Regions from separate parts of the Streptomyces sp. NPDC048436 genome, predicted to be linked through region 2. Evidence: riboswitches for the same ligand, from Rfam matches in the RefSeq annotation. Region 2 holds a riboswitch; each other region holds the start of a gene.
The links. Region 2 has a riboswitch for cyclic di-AMP ahead of ACGFX9_RS22450 (C40 family peptidase). Riboswitches for the same ligand answer to the same signal wherever they lie in the genome.
Positions count from the first base shown of each region.

Region 1 (4,202 bases), on a different contig from region 2:
CGCCGGCGTCCCCGTGACGATCGCCAAGGCTGACGGCAACCCCGTGAACGCCGGCTCCATGCTCGCCGTGCTCGGTCTGGGCGCGCAGGGCGGCGAGGAGATCGTGCTCGCCTCCGACGCGGAGGGTGCGGACGCCGCTCTCGACCGGCTGGCGAAGCTGGTCGCGGACGGCCTCGAGGAACTCCCCGAGACCGTCTGACAAAGACTGGAACTCATACGCCGAAGGGCCCGCCCGAATTAGGGGCGGGCCCTTCGGCGTTTCCACGCCCGGTTACTTCAATTCCGCGCGGGACACGGTCCGACGCCGAATTCGGGCAGCGGAAATAATCCCCCGCCGAATAGCACTTCTTTGTATACGGCGCCTCTGTTAATGCCGGAGGCCCACCGTGTTTACGGCATGTTGCGAATCCCTCACACGGACACGGTCGTTTTGGGGCGCGAACCGCAGCCGGTGCGCCGAGACCGTCCGCTCCGTATGCTGCGCGGTCAGCGCGCGGGCCCGCTCGGCGTCGCCGCGCGCCACCGCGTCGACGATCGCTGCGTGCTCCGCCCAGGTCTCGGCGGGAGCGGCCGAGCTCTCGACGACGTACATCCAGGCGATCTTGTGCCGGAGCTGGGTGAGCAGCGCGGTGAGCCCAGGGCTGCCGGACGACTGTGCGAGCGTCTCGTGGAACCAGCCGCTCAGCGAGCGCAGATCCTCGCTCTGACCGCGCCTTGAGCGCTCCTGGCCGAGCCTGACGAGGCCGCGCAGGACCTTCAGGTGCGCCTCTGTGCGGCGGCGTGCGGCACGGGCCGCGCCCAGCGGCTCCAGGAGCATGCGTATCTCCAGGAGGTCGGCCGCATCCTCCTCGGTGGGCTCCGCGACACACGCGCCCGCGTGCCTTCGCGTGACGACGAAGCCCTCGGACTCCAGGGTGCGCAGGGCCTCGCGCACAGGGACGCGGGAGACTCCGTAGCGGCGCGCGAGGAGTTCCTCGGTGAGCCGGCCACCCCGTTCGTAGACACCGGAGACGATGTCGTCCCGGATGGCCGTGCATACCGAGTGCGCGGGAATGCGCATGACCTGACCTCCGCCTTAATCCCCGCGTAACGCGGTCGATTGACGCCTGTTCAGTGACTCTATTGCAGAGCGACTGAATTTCCGACGGCAGGTCGAAATCCATGGATATTTTTTGGCCAAAGCGATGCGGTGCGACAACAAGGCCATGCGGGAACGCCGAAAGCCCCGGCTCTCGATGAGCCGGGGCTTTCGGTAAACGACTGGGGTCAGACGTTGACGCCGTGCGAACGGAGGTACGCGGTCGGGTCGATGTCCGTGCCGTACTCCTCGCCGGTGCGGGCCTCGAAGTGCAGGTGCGGGCCGCTGGAGTTGCCGGTGGAGCCGGAGAGGCCTATCTGCTGGCCCGGAGTGACCGCCTGGCCGACGGAGACGCCGAGGGACGACATGTGGCCGTACTGGGTGTACGTGCCGTCGTTCATCTTGATGACCACGTTGTTGCCGTAGGCACCGCCCCAGCCCGCCTCGACGACGGTGCCGGAACCGACGGCGTGGACCGAGGTGCCGGACGCGGCGTGGAAGTCGATGCCGGTGTGGCTGCCGGAGGACCACATGGCGCCGCCGGTCTGGTAGCCCGTGGAGACGTACGAGCCTTCGACGGGGGCGACGTAGGTGTTCAAGCGCTTGCGCTCGGCCTCGCGGGCGGCGCGCTCCTTGACCTCGCGCTCCTTCTTGGCCTTTGCCTTGGCCTCGGCCTCGGCCTTGCGCTTCGCCTCGGCGGCCTTCTTCTTGGCGGCCTCTTCGGCCTTCTTGGCGGCAGCGGCGTCGTCGGCGGCCTGCTGCTGGGCGGCGGCCTGCGCGTCGATGCTCTCGGCGAGCGAGTCGCCGACGGAGATCGCCTGGGTGAGGCCGGTGTGCTCGACGGCCGCGCCGTCGGCGGCGAGCGCCGGAGCGGCCAGACCTCCGATGACACCGGTGGTGGTCAGCGCGGCGACGCCCGCGACATTCGCGGTCGTACGTGTGAGGCGGCTCGGGCGACGGTGCTTCCCGGTGGCACGGGTGAACGCCATGTAGCGGCTGATCCTTTCCTTCCTTCTCGCCTACCGGGTTAGCTGACGGGTTCGGAGCAGGAAGGTCTCCTACGGGTTCCTCACCTCGCGGCAAGGCGCCCGATTCACCCCAGGGGACATGTGGGTCCCCGGCTCCCCTGGCTCGCGCCGTACGGGGACTCGGCGATGACTGTCCGGTGCCGCGGACGCGGCGTACTGCATGACGAACAGCCGGACCGACGCTAAGCGGGACATCTTTCAATCGACAAACGGATCAGGACTTTTGTAGCGCACGCCACAGGGCAGACACGCAACCTCTGTACTAATTCGGGCATACAGGGACCCCAGCAGCCAATTCCCGCCACTGGGGTCCCGATATGTCCTGACTGTCACTCAGGCGGTGACATGCCACTCAGCCCGTGACCACACTCACTTCACCGATGCCGAGTGCCTTGACGGGCTCCTCGATCTGCGCGGCGTCACCGACGAGCACCGTCACGAGCCGGTCACCGGGGAAGGCGCTCACCACGGCGGCGGTGGCCTCCACGGTGCCGGTTTCGGCCAACTGCCGGTACAGCCGCGCCTGGAAGTCGTCCGGCAGGTGCTGCTCGACCTGGTCGGCGAGCGTGGCCGCGACGGACGCCGCCATCTCGTACTTGAGCGGCGCCACGCCCACCAGGTTCTGCACGGCGACGTCGCGCTCGGCGTCCGTGAGGCCCTCGGCGGCGAGCGTGCGCAGCACCTTCCACAGGTCTTCGAGCGCCGGTCCCGTGGACTCGGTGTCCACGGAGCCGCTGATGGCGAGCATCGCGGCGCCGCTGCCGTCCGGCGCGGAACGCAGGACCTGGGCGAACGACCGTACGCCGTAGGTGTATCCCTTCTCCTCGCGCAGGACGCGGTCCAGACGGGAGGTGAGGGTGCCGCCCAGGCAGTACGTGCCGAGCACCTGCGCGGGCCAGACCCGGTCGTGGCGGTCCGGTCCCACGCGGCCGATGAGCAGCTGCGTCTGGACGGCTCCAGGGCGGTCGACGATGACGACGCGCCCGGTGTCGTCGGCGGTCACCGGAGGCACCGGGCGCGGCTCGGCCATGTCACCGGTCCAGGCGCCGACGGTGTCGGCGATGACGGCGTCCAGGTCGACGCCGGTCAGATCACCCACGACGACGGCGGTCGCCGTGGCCGGACGCACGTGCTTCTCGTAGAAGGCACGCACCGCCGCCGAGTCGATGGCCGTGACCGTCTCCTCGGTGCCCTGGCGGGGGCGCGACATGCGCGAGGTCGCCGGGAAGAGCTGCCGGGAGAGCTCCTTGGCGGCGCGGCGCGCCGGGTTGGCGGCCTCGTGCGGGATCTCGTCCAGGCGGTTGCGTACGAGGCGTTCGATCTCGCTGTCCGCGAAGGCGGGGGCGCGCAGCGCGTCGGCGAGCAGCCCGAGGGCCTTCGGGAGACGCGATACGGGGACTTCGAGGGAGACGCGGACGCCGGGGTGGTCGGCGTGCGCGTCCATGGAGGCGCCGCAGCGGTCGAGTTCGGCGGCGAACTCCTCCGCGGAGTGTTTGTCGGTGCCTTCGTTGAAGGCCCTCGCCATGATCGTGGCGACGCCGTCGAGGCCCTGGGGCTCGGCTTCGAGCGGCGCCTCAAGGTGGACCTCGACGGCGACGACCTGCTGGCCGGGGCGGTGGCAGCGCAGCACGGTGAGGCCGTTGTCCAGGGTGGCGCGCTCGGGCGCGGGGAAGGCCCACGGCCGTGCGGTGCCCGCCTGGGGCTGGGGGTGGAACTGCATCGTCGCGGCCTCGGTCACTTCGCCGCCTCCTCTTCGTCCTCGTCGGTGGCTTCGGCGTCAGAAGCCGCGGTGCCGTCGATGGGCTCGTACACGAGCACCGCGCGGTTGTCCGGGCGCAGGCGGGCAGCGGCGGCGGCCTGGACCTCTTCCGCGGTGACCTCAAGGACGCGCCCGACGGCGGTGAGGGCGAGCTGCGGGTCGCCGAACAGGACGGCGTACCGGCACAGTTCGTCGGCGCGGCCCGACACCGTGGCGAGGCGGTCGAGCCACTCGCGCTCCAGCTGTGCCTGGGCGCGCTCCATCTCCTCCTCGGTGGGGCCCTCCTGTGCGAAACGGGCGAGCTCCTCGTCGACGGCGGCCTCGATGACCGGGACCT
Region 1 is NZ_JBICXP010000012.1:124,092-128,293, forward strand. It holds gene ACGFX9_RS31985 (HPr family phosphocarrier protein) at 1-199, shown strand, start outside; gene ACGFX9_RS31990 (GntR family transcriptional regulator) at 368-1,060, opposite strand; gene ACGFX9_RS31995 (M23 family metallopeptidase) at 1,267-2,067, opposite strand; cyclic di-AMP (ydaO/yuaA leader) riboswitch at 2,080-2,242, opposite strand; gene ACGFX9_RS32000 (M16 family metallopeptidase) at 2,459-3,844, opposite strand; gene ACGFX9_RS32005 (M16 family metallopeptidase) at 3,841-4,202, opposite strand, start outside.
Region 1: it holds a riboswitch for cyclic di-AMP, as region 2 does, so the genes downstream of both, ACGFX9_RS31995 (M23 family metallopeptidase) here and ACGFX9_RS22450 (C40 family peptidase) in region 2, are expected to answer to the same signal.

Region 2 (4,202 bases):
CCGAGGCTCTCGTGGCCTGACCTCATCCGTCGTGTCGACGTCCTTGCTCTTGCTCGTTGTCCGGTTCGGCGTCCGCGCGGCGCACGAGGCGGGGCAGCACGCCCCAGAGGCCGCCGCACACCACCAGCGTGCCGGCGCTCGCGATGATCCCGCCGGTGCGGCCGACGGCCACGTCCACGACCAGGAGCACGGAACCGGAGAGCGCGAACACCAGGACCCCCATGCCGATCGCGGCGAGGCGGGACGAGACGCGCACGATCAGCGGCTTGGAGTGCTGCTGGAACAGGGTCCTGTGCACGGCGGCCGGCGCGGTGAACAACGCCGCCGCGAGAACGGCGAGGAGCAGCGTGGTGACGTACGTGGCGCGCTGCGCCGTGTCGAGCGAGGGAAATCGCTCGGTGAAGGCCAGCGTCAGCAGGAACGCGAAGAGGATCTGCACGCCGGTCTGCGTGACCCGCAGCTCCTGGAGGAGCTCCCCGAAGTTGCGGTCGGCGCGCTCGAACCGGGTCTCGTTGCGCCCGTGCGGGTCGCCTGGGACGGGGGAGCCGTTGTTTTCGGACATGGCCCACGAGTATCCGCGCCGCCGTGCTCCACGCATGGCGGGCGCGCCGTGCGGGGGCCCGGTCGGGCGGCGGCAGCGGCCGTGTGGCCGCCTGCCGCCGCCCTCCGGCGGGCCTGAGGTCGGTGACGACCGGTCAGCGGACCCTGCCGTACGAGACGCTCCTGGTCCAGATCTTCTCCAGGCGCACCACGGTGTTCGACTTGGGGGCGTGCCAGATCCGGCCCTTACCGGCGTAGATGCCCACGTGGTAGACGCTCCCGCCGGAGCGGAAGAAGACCAGGTCGCCGCGGGAGCGGTTCGACGCGGAGACGTGGCGGGTCCTGTTGTACTGCTGCGCGGCGGTGCGCGGGAGCTTCTTGCCCGCGCGTTTGAACGAGTAGCGCGTCAGGCCCGAGCAGTCGAACCGGTGAGGTCCCGCAGCTCCATAGCTGTACGGGGAGCCCTTCTTGGAAGCGGCGACCCGGAGCGCCTTCGCTCCGGGCGTCGCGGCCTCTGCCTCCGTCGTGAGCCCTGGGGCCACGAGGGTGCCGCCCACCACGGCGAGCGTGAGGACCGAGGCGGAACCGGCCCTGGTCAGCAGCGACGGAACATGATTCAGCGCGGTCATGCGCAACCCTTCGTCAGCCGCCTGTGAAGGATGACCTGTCGGATTCGGGCTGGCGAAGTTGCCCGGCCGCGTACGCGGCTTCACCCCAAGGGCCGTTGTCCGGACCGTCCGGACCGACCCGTCGTGCTTGGGTCCTCCACTCCTGCCGGTGCACCGATGTCGACCGGGCATCCGGGCGGCGGCAGGACTCGGCGTCCGCCCGGACCGCCCCGCCGCTGTGGCGGGGGCTTGTCGTCGGAAGGGATCTTGACCCGTCAACGGCTCGAATTCCGAGCCGAAACGGCGTTTTGTGAGGCTCCTCACGCCTGAACCGTTCGGGTGGACAAGGCCGGATTCGAGATCCGGTGAAGGGGCCAGAGGACGGTGCGACCAGCAGCGGAACGGAAGATTCCGCCCCTGATGTACGCGCGGGGCGCAACTGGTGACGGTCTCTAAGACGACGATCGTCTACGCCGAACGAGGTAGCCCGTTTGGTTCGTTTGAGCCGCGTCCCGGACGCTTCGGATCTCCTCGACGGGCATGACGGGCGCTCAGGAGGCGGCCGGAGGCGGCATGGTGACCCGCATGGCCGGTGCGGCGAGGTGGGCATGCTGCCTCTCGTCGCGCAGCCATTCCCGAGCCGAAGGTGTCGTATGAACCCCGAAAGCGCCGTATGAGTCCCGAAACCACCGAGCTCGTCCACCTCACCGCCCGCGAACTCGCCGCCGGGCTCCGTGCCCGCGAACTGTCCACCCGCGAGGTCGTCCAGGCGCACCTGGACCGGATCGAGCAGGTCAACGGCGCGGTGAACGCCGTGGTGACCCTGGCCGCGGAGCGCGCGCTCGACGAGGCGCGCACGGCCGACGACCGGGCCGCGCGCGGCGGTCCGCTCGGCCCGCTGCACGGGCTGCCCGTGGCCCACAAGGACACCCACGACACCCGCGGGATCCGGACCACCTACGGCACGCCACTGCTCGCCGACAACATCCCGGACCGTGACGAGCTGATCGTCGAACGCATCCGCGGCGCCGGGGCGATCACGATCGGCAAGACCAACGTCCCCGAGTTCGCGGCCGGTTCGCACACCTTCAACCCGGTCTTCGGGGCGACCCGCAATCCGTACGACCTGAGCAGGTCGGCGGGCGGCAGCAGCGGGGGAGCGGCGGCCGCCCTCGCCTGCGGCATGCATGCCCTGGCCGACGGCAGCGACATGGGCGGTTCGCTGCGCAACCCCGCGTCGTTCTGCAACGTCGTGGGCCTGCGCCCCTCGCCCGGCCGGGTGCCGAGCTGGCCGGAGACCGCGCCTTGGTCGACGATGGCCGTGCAGGGCCCCATGGCGCGCACGGTCGCCGACACGGCGCTGCTGCTCTCCGTCATCGCCGGGCCCGACCCCCGCTCGCCGATCGCCCTGGAGACGCCGGGAAGCGCGTTCGGCGGCTCACTGGAACGGGATCTGACGGGGCTTCGGATCGCCTGGTCGCCCGACCTGGGCGGTGCGGTCCCGGTCGACCGCGAGGTCACCGACGTACTGGCCCCCGCCGTACGGGTGTTCGCGGACCTGGGGTGCGCGGTCGAGGAGGCGTGCCCCGACCTGTCCGGCGCCGACGACGTCTTCCGTACCTTCCGCGCCTGGCAGTTCCACCTGGGGCTCGGCGCTCTCCTGGACACGGCGGCGGACCGGATGAAACCCAGCCTCGTCGACAACGTACGGCAGGGCAGCGCGCTCAGCGGCGTCGACCTGGAGCGGGCCACCGTGCTCCACGGCGAACTGTTCCACCGGGTAAGGGAGTTCTTCGAGCGCTACGACGCTCTGATCCTTCCCGCCAGTCAAGTAGCGCCGTTCCCCGTTGAGTTGGAGTATCCCGGCGAGGTCGACGGGGTGCCCATGGAGAGCTACCTGGACTGGATGCGTTCGGCATACCTGGTGTCCGCGACCGGCAGCCCTGCCCTGTCCGTACCCGCCGGGTTCACCCCGGAAGGCCTGCCGGTCGGGCTCCAGATCGTCGGCCCGCACCGCTGTGACCTGCGCGTCCTGGAGATCGGCCACGCCTTCGAGCAGGCCACCCGGCACGGCGGACGCAGGCCGCCGCTCGCACGGTGACGGTCCGCTGGACCGGGGCGTACGAACACCGCAACGAACGGGGAACGCCAACGCTTCGGTATCGCCGCCGAGCACCGGGACTCCCACCCGAACCAGCCGAGGGCGTAGGGCTGTCGACTCGCTCAGTCGCCGCTCGCGGATTGTTTCCTGGACCATGCCGTGGCGTCAGCGCCGTATCGGACCAAGAGGCGTGCGAACTGAACTCGTTCCTCCGGCGACCAGGCAGCGGTGATCTCCTGGAACGCCTTTCGCTGCTCGGCGGCGAAGCGGTTGCGTTCGGCCTCGCCGTGCTCGGTGAGTTCGAGCACGGTGCGGCGACCGTCGGCCTGGGACGCGGCCCGGCGCAGCAGACCGTCGTCGATGCAGGCGGACACGGTCCGGCTGGCCACCGGCTGGGCGACGCCCATCTCGGCGGCGAGGCCACCGACGGTCGTCTCGTCCGGCGCATCGGCGATCACATTGAGTACGAGATTGCGGGAGAGGTCCCTGCCCGAAGCGGGTGCGCGTCGCCGCAGACGTGACAGCGCCGGGCCGATCTGGTCCAGTGCCTGGTCCTCGGGGGGCTGCTCGGAGAAAGACGCGCTGCTCATGTGCCTGATTCTAGGCCCGCACCGCACATTTGCATACCGTCGAACAAGTACATAGCATTAGGTATGTAAATGCGAATGAGTCATCAGGAAAGCGAGGCGGACTGCCATGGCACTTACCGCGATCACCAACGCCCGGGTCTTCGACGGGGAGAAGGCCATCGGTGCGCAGACCGTGGTCATCGACGGCGCAAGGATCGTCCGCGTCGGTGGCGACGCGCCCCAGGGCAGCGAGATCGTTGACGGCAGTGGCGCCACACTGCTGCCTGGACTCATCGACGCCCATGTGCACTCCGCCCCGGGCTCCCTGGCGCTCGCCCTGCGGTTCGGGGTGACGACCGAACTGGAGATGCAGGGGATGAACAC
Region 2 is NZ_JBICXP010000006.1:236,095-240,296, forward strand. It holds gene ACGFX9_RS22440 (LysE family translocator) at 1-20, shown strand, start outside; gene ACGFX9_RS22445 (DUF6328 family protein) at 23-562, opposite strand; gene ACGFX9_RS22450 (C40 family peptidase) at 696-1,169, opposite strand; cyclic di-AMP (ydaO/yuaA leader) riboswitch at 1,173-1,338, opposite strand; gene ACGFX9_RS22455 (amidase) at 1,822-3,249, shown strand; gene ACGFX9_RS22460 (MarR family winged helix-turn-helix transcriptional regulator) at 3,372-3,839, opposite strand; gene ACGFX9_RS22465 (amidohydrolase family protein) at 3,946-4,202, shown strand, end outside.

Region 3 (4,202 bases), on a different contig from region 2:
GGTGGCGACGGCGAGGTCGGCGATCGTGACGTCCTCGGTCTCACCGGAGCGGTGGGACATCATGCACTTGAAGCCGCTGCGCTGGGCCATCTCGACGGCGTCCAGGGTCTCGGTCAGCGAACCGATCTGGTTGACCTTGACGAGCAGGGCGTTCGCGGACTTCTCCTCGATGCCGCGAGCCAGGCGCTCGGGGTTGGTGACGAACAGGTCGTCGCCCACGAGCTGGACCTTGTCGCCGAGCTTCTCGGTGATGGCGTTCCAGCCGGCCCAGTCGTCCTCGAACAGCGGGTCCTCGATGGAGACGAGGGGGTACGAGGAGACGAGCTCCTCGTAGTACTCGGTCATCTCGGCGGCCGAGCGGGACTTGCCCTCGAACTCGTACGAGCCGTCCTTGTAGAACTCGGACGCGGCGACGTCGAGCGCGAGACCGATCTGCTCACCGGGGACGTAACCGGCCTGCTTGATGGCCTCGAGGATGAGGTCGAGCGCGGCGCGGTTGGACTCCAGGTTCGGGGCGAAGCCGCCCTCGTCGCCCAGGCCCGTGGAGAGGCCCTTGTCCTTCAGGACCTTCTTGAGCGTGTGGTAGACCTCGGTGCCCCAGCGCAGGGCCTCGGAGAACGACTCGGCGCCGATCGGCGCGATCATGAACTCCTGGATGTCGACGTTCGAGTCGGCGTGCGACCCGCCGTTCAGGATGTTCATCATCGGAACGGGCAGCAGGTGCGCGTTCGGGCCGCCGAGGTAGCGGAAGAGCGGCAGGTCCGAGGCCTCCGACGCGGCGTGCGCGACGGCGAGCGAGACGCCGAGGATGGCGTTGGCGCCGAGCGAGCCCTTGTTGTCGGTGGCGTCGAGGTCGAACATCGCCTGGTCGATCAGGCGCTGCTCGGTCGCGTCGTACCCGACGAGCTCCGGGCCGATCTGCTCGATGACGGCGAGGACGGCCTTCTCCACGCCCTTGCCCATGTAACGGTTGGGGTCACCGTCACGGAGTTCGATGGCCTCGAAAGCACCGGTGGACGCACCGGACGGAACGGCGGCACGACCCGTGCTGCCGTCGTCGAGGCCGACCTCGACCTCGACCGTGGGGTTGCCTCGGGAGTCCAGGATTTCCCGGGCTACGACGACGTCGATGGACGGCACGAGCATCTCCTTCTGGGATGTGACGCGGGTACGCGGGGCGTTGGCCTCGCGGACACGAGCCTAACCGGCTCCCGGGCAAGAGCCAGCCGAGCGACCGCCCTGTGGACAAACCGAGAGCAAAAAGTTTCCGAACGGAACAAAGAGCCCCGCCCCGGCGCGTACGGGGGATACGCGCACCGGGGCGGGGTGGAGGTGGCGCCCGAAGGGGCGCGGGGAACTGCGCGAGCAACCACGACGCACCCGCAGATGATCGCGACAGCAGGGCGCCCCCGCCAGCGACTAGCTCAGGTGGAGCTGCTGGCCCGGGAAGATCATGTCGGCGTTCTCGATGATGTCGCCGTTGAGCTTGTACACCTTGTGCCAGCCGCCCTTGACGTCCTTCGCCTCGGCGATCTTGGAGAGGGTGTCACCCTTCTTGACCTTGTACTCGCCGTCGCCCTTCTTGACCGTCTTGCCGGTCGGGGTCTCGACGGTCTTCTCGGACTCGGCCTTCGGGGCGGCCTCAGCCTTGGGAGCGGCCTTCGGAGCGGCCTGCTGCGGCTGCTCGGTCTGGGCGCTGGGCTGGCTCTTCGGCTGCTCCTGGGTCTGCTGCGGGGCGCTCTCCTGCGCTCCGCCACCCTGGTACGAGGCGCCCGAGAGGCCGGTGCCGCAGCTCGGCCAGGCACCCTTGCCCTGGCCCGCGAGGACCTTCTCGCCGATCTCGATCTGCTGGGCCTTGGAGGCCTTGTCGGCGGAGGGCGCGTACTTCGTGCCGCCGTACGCGGCCCACGTGGACGACGAGAACTGCAGGCCGCCCGTGTAGCCGTTGCCGGTGTTGATGGACCAGTTGCCGCCGGCCTCGCACTGGGCGACGGCGTCCCACTCGGCGCCGGTCGCGGCGGAGGCCGAACCGGCCGCCATCAGCGGGGCGGCGACGGCGACACCGGTGACGCCGGCGAGCGTGGCGACGCGGGTGGCCTTGGACGGGCGGCGGTGCTTGCCCTTGCTGGAAAACAGCATGAGAGATCCCCTCACCGACGCCTGCGAGGTGAGCTGTCGGGTTCGGGCCAGTGAAGTTGCCCGGCCGCACTTCTCGAGTGCGACTTAACCCCTAGCCGTTCCTGTCTGCTGGCCTCGCTCTCGCGATGCTCAACGGCCGGGCCCGGCGGAAACCTTGGTTCCCCCGCTCCTGCCTACGGCGCTTACGCGACGACATTTCCCGAACGGCCGTTGGCAGGACTCGGCGTACCGACCGGCGGGGCCCGCTGTGGCGAGCGGTCACGACGTTAGGCATGCGATCCGCCTAATTTCAAAGACGATCAGGGCTTCTGAGACCCATCTCTCACTTGCACCAAACCAGACATCAGGCGCAAAGCGACTGCCCGACGGTTCGTCAACTACCGCTACTTTTCGCCCAAATCGAGGCTCTGACCGGGCAGGATGAGGTCAGGATCGGAACCGACGGACTTCTCGTTCTCGGCGTACAGCTCGGTCCATCCGCCCTTCACGTCGAGGTCGTCCGCGATGACCGAGAGGTTGTCTCCGGAGCGGACCGTGTACGTCCCGTCGGAGCCGTCCTGCTGACGCTCCTCGCCACGGGAGGCGTGCCGCCCGGAGCCGTCGCGGTCGCCACTGCCGGCCTCCTCGTCGCCGGCGCTGCCGCCGCGGTGACGGCCTGCGCCCTCGCCCTCACCTTCGTCGGTGGAGGCGCCGGGGGCGGGCGAAGTGGCGTCGTCCTGCCCGGATTTGCCGGAGTCATCGGAACCAGTGGAGTCGCCGGAACCGTCGGAACCATCCGACTTGTCCGCATCGTCGTGATTCTTGTCTCGGGATTCGCCGTCGTCGGCGGGCTTCTCGGAAGGCTCCTTGGACGGCTTCTTCGAGGTCTCGTCCGAGGGCTTCTCCGAGGACTTCTCCGACGGCGTGGCGCTGTCCGACGGGTCGTCACCCGACTCGCCCGCCGCGGGCTCGTCCGCCTCGTCCGAGGGCAGGATGGTGACCGGGGCGCCCGGGTCGACGTCGGCAGCGGCGCCGTCGTCGGTGAGACCGGCTATCGGCGCGCAGCTCGGCCAGGCGTCGGGCCCCTGGTCGTCGAGGACCTTCTCGGCGACGGAGATCTGCTGCGAACGGCTGGCCTGGTCGGCGCTCGGCGCGTAGTCGAGGCCGCCGAAGTCCTCCCAGGTCTGCTGCGAGAGCTGGAGCCCGCCGTAGTAGCCGTTGCCCGCGTCCGCGCTCCATGAGCCACCGCTCTCGCACTCCGCGAGCTTGTCCCACGTGACGGTGTCCGCCGCGCTCGCGCTGGTGGCGCCGAGCAGCGGGATGGCGATGGCCGATCCTGCGACTCCTGCCGCGACGATCAGGGCCGGGGCCTGGCGGGGGCGTCGGTGACGACCATTGCCGGAGAGCATGCGGTTGCCTTTCGCGTGACTGGAGCGACGACTGCGGCACGGGATGCCGAGTCGTCGGTGAACGTAGCGGCAGTCGAACGCTTGTCACAAGTCGATGCAGCGGAGATCACGTGAAAGTCACAGTCTTGACGGCGCGTCAGCTGGACGGGGTTTCCATTCCCCTCTATTTGCTCTTCTGTGCGGGTGCGAACTCCACGGGCAGCGTGCGCAGTCCCCGCATGATGAGCCCGCCGCGCCATCTCAAATCACCAGGTTCCACCGCGAGTCGCAGGTCAGGAAGGCGGCGCAGGAGGGTCGCGAGGGCGGCCTGTCCTTCGAGCCGGGCGAGCGGTGCGCCGAGACAGTAATGAATGCCATGGCCGTAGCCGAGGTGTTGGTTGTCGCGGCGGGTGAGGTCGAGCGTGTCCGGATACCGGAAACGTTCCGGGTCACGATCGGCGGCGGCGAGAACGACGAGGACGGGGTCGCCGCGCTCGATGTCCTGGTCCCCGATACGCAGCGCCTCGGTCGCGTACCGCCACGTGGCGAGCTCGACGGGCCCGTCGAAGCGGAGGAGCTCTTCGAGCCCGGTCTCCAGGAGGCCGGTGTCGCCGTCCCTGAGGGAGTCCTGGAGTTGCTCGCGCTGCTCGGGGTGGGTGAGGAGGGCGTAGGTGCCGTTGCCGATCAAGTTGACCG
Region 3 is NZ_JBICXP010000007.1:113,913-118,114, forward strand. It holds gene eno (phosphopyruvate hydratase) at 1-1,140, opposite strand, end outside; gene ACGFX9_RS24305 (transglycosylase family protein) at 1,420-2,139, opposite strand; cyclic di-AMP (ydaO/yuaA leader) riboswitch at 2,143-2,330, opposite strand; gene ACGFX9_RS24310 (transglycosylase family protein) at 2,523-3,527, opposite strand; gene ACGFX9_RS24315 (cytochrome P450) at 3,691-4,202, opposite strand, start outside.
Region 3: it holds a riboswitch for cyclic di-AMP, as region 2 does, so the genes downstream of both, ACGFX9_RS24305 (transglycosylase family protein) here and ACGFX9_RS22450 (C40 family peptidase) in region 2, are expected to answer to the same signal.

Region 4 (4,202 bases), on a different contig from region 2:
CGTTCGCCTCGCGCAGCCGCGACTGGTACATCGCGTACGCCTGGGCGAGCGTCTTCTCGAAGCCGTCCGAGGCCTGGCCGGCGAAGGTCTCCTCGTCGATCAGCTCGTTCTTCAGGTTCGAGACCTTGGCACTGAAGGACTTCGGCGGGAACTTCTTCGGGTCGATGTCCAGGTCACGGCAGACCAGCGCCATCAGCCGTTTGGAGTCGGCGGCGTCGTAGATCGAGAAGGAGGAGGTGAAGCCGATCGTCTTCGACTCACGGCGCAGTATGCGCACGCACGCGCTGTGGAAGGTCGACACCCACATCGCGTTGGCCCGCGGCCCGACGAGCTGCTCGACGCGCTCCTTCATCTCGCCCGCGGCCTTGTTCGTGAACGTGATCGCCAGGATCTGCCCCGGGTGCACGTGCCGCTCGGCCAGGAGATACGCGATGCGGTGCGTCAGGACCCTGGTCTTGCCGGAGCCGGCGCCCGCGACGATGAGCAGCGGGGCGTCCGCGTGCACGACGGCCGCGCGCTGGTTCTCGTTCAGGCCGTCCAGCAGGGCCGCCGGGTCGATGACGGGGCGCGGGGCGCCGTCGCGGTAGTGCGCGTCCCGGGGTACGGGCGCGTCGAACTTCCCGCCGAACAGATCATCCGGAATGGGTTCCGGAGCACTGTCCTCGGGCGGCGGGGGCTCTTCCTCCGAGGCCCGCGAGGGCTTGAGGTCCGCCAGGAAGCTGTCATCAAAGAGGCTGCTCATCGCCTCCCGAGTCTAGGCGGCCCCACTGACAACCCGCTCCGGGTTCCGGCCACCTCATCCGCCTACGCCCCGCCCGCGGACGGTCACGTTCCGCAACGGCACGGCGTGCCCGCGTCAAGAGCTTCGTAAAGTAACGAAAACGTATCGGGCATATCGAACATCAACCTTCACACGGAGCACACGAGTTGGCTAGCGTGCTCCGCGGGCTGCTCGTACTTCCACCGGCGAACCCCGCCGGGAACGGGCGGCCTCCGCCGAGTTCGATCTACTCGGAGCCGGGGACCCACCAAGATTTTGGGGTGAATCGGTCCCGTACGAAGTACGGGACTGTAGGGCAACCTTCCGAACCACCCGCCCGAACCCGACAGCTAACCCGGTAGGCGGTATACGGAAGGAGTCGCCTCCCTTGGCGTCGCACCGCAAGCCGCGGACCCGCATGGCCGGCCTACGCGCCACCCCCGCCCTCGGCATCACGACGGCAGCCCTCACCTCCGTGGCACTCCTGTCGCAGAGCGCGCAAGCGGCGCCCTCCGCGCCGCAGAAACCCAGCCTCGAAGAAGTCCAGAAGAAGGTCGACGACCTCTACCACCAGGCGGGCGTCGCCACCCAGAAGTACAACTCGGCCAAGGAGCGCACCGAAAAGCAGCGCAAGAAGGTCGACACCCTTCTCGACGATGTGGCCAAGCGCACAGACAAGCTGAACGAGGCCCGTCAGGAGCTCGGTACGTTCGCCGCCGCTCAGTACCGCACCGGAGGCGCCTCCGAGACCGCCACGATGCTGCTCGCCGATGACCCGCAGGGGTACTTCGACCAGAACCACCTGTCGGACCGGCTGACCGCACGCCAGAAGAAGGCGGTCGACGAGTACCAGACGGAGCAGGCCTCGGCGACGAAGCAGCGTACGAAGGCCGCCAAGAGCCTGGAGACGCTGGACAACTCACGCGACGACCTCAGGACGAGCAAGCAGTCGGTCCAGAAGAAGCTGGGCCAGGCGCGCACGATGCTCTCGGAGCTGACGGCCGAGGAGAAGGCGCGGCTCGCGGCGATCGAGAAGAAGAAGGAAGACGAGGCCAAGCGCAAGGCCGCCGAGCTGGCGCGCAAGCAGGAGGCCGAGGCGGAGGCCAAGCGCAAGGCGGCGGAAGAGGCCGCGGCCAAGGAGCGCGAGGAGAACAAGGAGACCCCCGGCTCGGGCACTGGCTCCGACACCGGGACGGGCTCCGGCACGGGCTCCGGGGGGACGGACAGCGGTTACGCGACGAAGGCCGCGAAGGTCATCAACTTCGCGGAGGCGCAGATCGGCAAGCCGTACGTGTGGGGCGCCACCGGCCCCGACTCCTACGACTGCTCCGGGCTCACCCAGGACGCCTGGAAGGCCGCCGGGATCTCCCTGCCGCGCACGACCTGGGACCAGGTGAAGGTCGGAACGACCGTGAAGACGGCCGACGCGAAGCCGGGCGACCTGGTCTTCTTCTATGACGACATCAGCCACGTAGGGATCTACATCGGCGACGGCAAGATGATCCACGCCCCGAAGCCGGGCGCGAACGTCCGCGTCGAGTCGATCTACTACATGCCGATCCACAGCGTGGTGCGTCCCGCATAACCCGTCACACGAAAACTGCCCTCCACGCGCGCGTGGAGGGCAGTTTTCGTGAGGTTCGGGTCAGTGAGGTCCGGGTCAGGTCCACAGCACGGCGATGAAGATGTTCGCGACGGTCAGCAGCCCGACTGCGCCGAACATCCCCTTGTCCACCTTCTCCTCGTCCCGCTTCACGTAGACCAGCGCGAGGATCACGATCAGCACGGCCATCTTGATGCCGATCTTGAGGTTGTTGACCGGATTGTCGTCCGCCTGGTTCAGGCCCACGAGGACCACGCCGGTGACGAGCATGGTCAGCGCGCCGTGCAGCATCGCGGGGTTGAAGCGGGCCGTGCCCTGGCCCATCTGCTTCATCTGGGTGAGGAAGCCACCCAGGAGCGAGGCGATGCCGATGATGTGCAGGCCGACGAAGAGATGGGTGAGAACGTCCATGGTTCCGGAGCCTAGCGGGGGCCCTAGCACCACTCCGTAGCCAGGTGGGCCGCAAGCGCCGCATCGGTCACAGGAGTACGCGAAGACCGTGCGGCCCGGCGGATGGCGCAGTCACTTATGGTCACCGGTCGGCGCACTTCCGTCAGTAGCGCACAATCCGTCACCAACCCGTGACGGTCAGGTTTAGCGTCCTTCGGCAGGTGACCGGCTCCCCACCGCCGCCCGGACCAGGGGCGGCAGCCGGCCACCACCGCCGAGAATCCGGCGGCGGTCCGCTCCCCCCTGTGCGGGCTGCCGCCGGAACCCTAAGGAGCCCCCTACGTGGCAGCGCACCGCAAGCCCAGACAGCGCTCGCTCAGTGGCCATACGGCCCGTACCGCCGCCACCATCGCTCTCGCCGGAGCCGCCACGGCGACCGCCTTCGACGGTACGGGCCACGCGGACCCGCGGCTCAGCCCGGCCGAGGTGAAGTCCAAGGTCGACGCGCTCTACCGCGAGGCGGAGATCGCCACCGAGAAGTACAACGGCGCCAAGGAGAAGGCCGACAGCGCGGAGAAGTCCCTGGGCGAGTTGCGCGACGAGGCGGCCCGCAAGACGGAGAAGCTCAACTCGTCGCGCGATGCCCTTGGTTCGATCGCCGCCGCACAGTACCGCAGCGGCGGCATCGACCCGGCCCTACAGGTCGCGCTCTCCTCCGACCCCGACCAGTTCCTGGAGCGGGCCACCCTCGCCGACCGGGCGGGCAGCCGCCAGGCCACGGCCGTCAGCGGCGTGCGGAAGCAGCTTCGGGAGGTCGACCAGCTGCGCACCGAGGCCGATGGCACGCTCGCGCGTCTCAAGTCCCGCCAGGCGGAGCTGGAGAAGCACAAGAAGACGGTCAATGGAAAGCTCGGCGCGGCCAAGCGGCTCCTGTCCCGGCTGACCGCCGACCAGCGCGCGGAGCTCGCGGGCGCCGGAGACCAGGGCAGGGCCTCCCGCGACGCCGGTGCCGGGGTCCTGGCCAAAGCCCCCAACTCCCGTGCCGCAGCGGCCGTCTCGTACGCGTACAAGGCCCTCGGCCGCCCCTACGTATGGGGCGCCACCGGCCCCAACGCCTTCGACTGCTCAGGGCTCACCCGGGCCGCGTACCGCTCCGCGGGAGTCTCTCTGCCGCGCACGACGTACGCACAGATCGCCGCGGGCGAACGCGTGCCACGCTCCCAACTCCGGCCCGGAGACCTGGTCTTCTTCTACCAGGGCATCAGCCATGTCGGCCTCTACGTGGGCAACGGCCAGATGATCCACGCCCCGAACCCGAGCGCACCGGTACGCCTCGCGCCCATCAGCCAGATGCCGTTCGCGGGAGCGACGCGGGTGGCGTGAGGGCTTCCTCCGGGGCGACGCGGGTGGCGCAAAAGAGGCCGTAAGCCCGCGGGTACTGTCTGGGCC
Region 4 is NZ_JBICXP010000005.1:339,173-343,374, reverse strand. It holds gene pcrA (DNA helicase PcrA) at 1-742, opposite strand, end outside; cyclic di-AMP (ydaO/yuaA leader) riboswitch at 985-1,141, shown strand; gene ACGFX9_RS20105 (NlpC/P60 family protein) at 1,149-2,345, shown strand; gene ACGFX9_RS20100 (hypothetical protein) at 2,421-2,774, opposite strand; gene ACGFX9_RS20095 (NlpC/P60 family protein) at 3,096-4,136, shown strand.
Region 4: it holds a riboswitch for cyclic di-AMP, as region 2 does, so the genes downstream of both, ACGFX9_RS20105 (NlpC/P60 family protein) here and ACGFX9_RS22450 (C40 family peptidase) in region 2, are expected to answer to the same signal.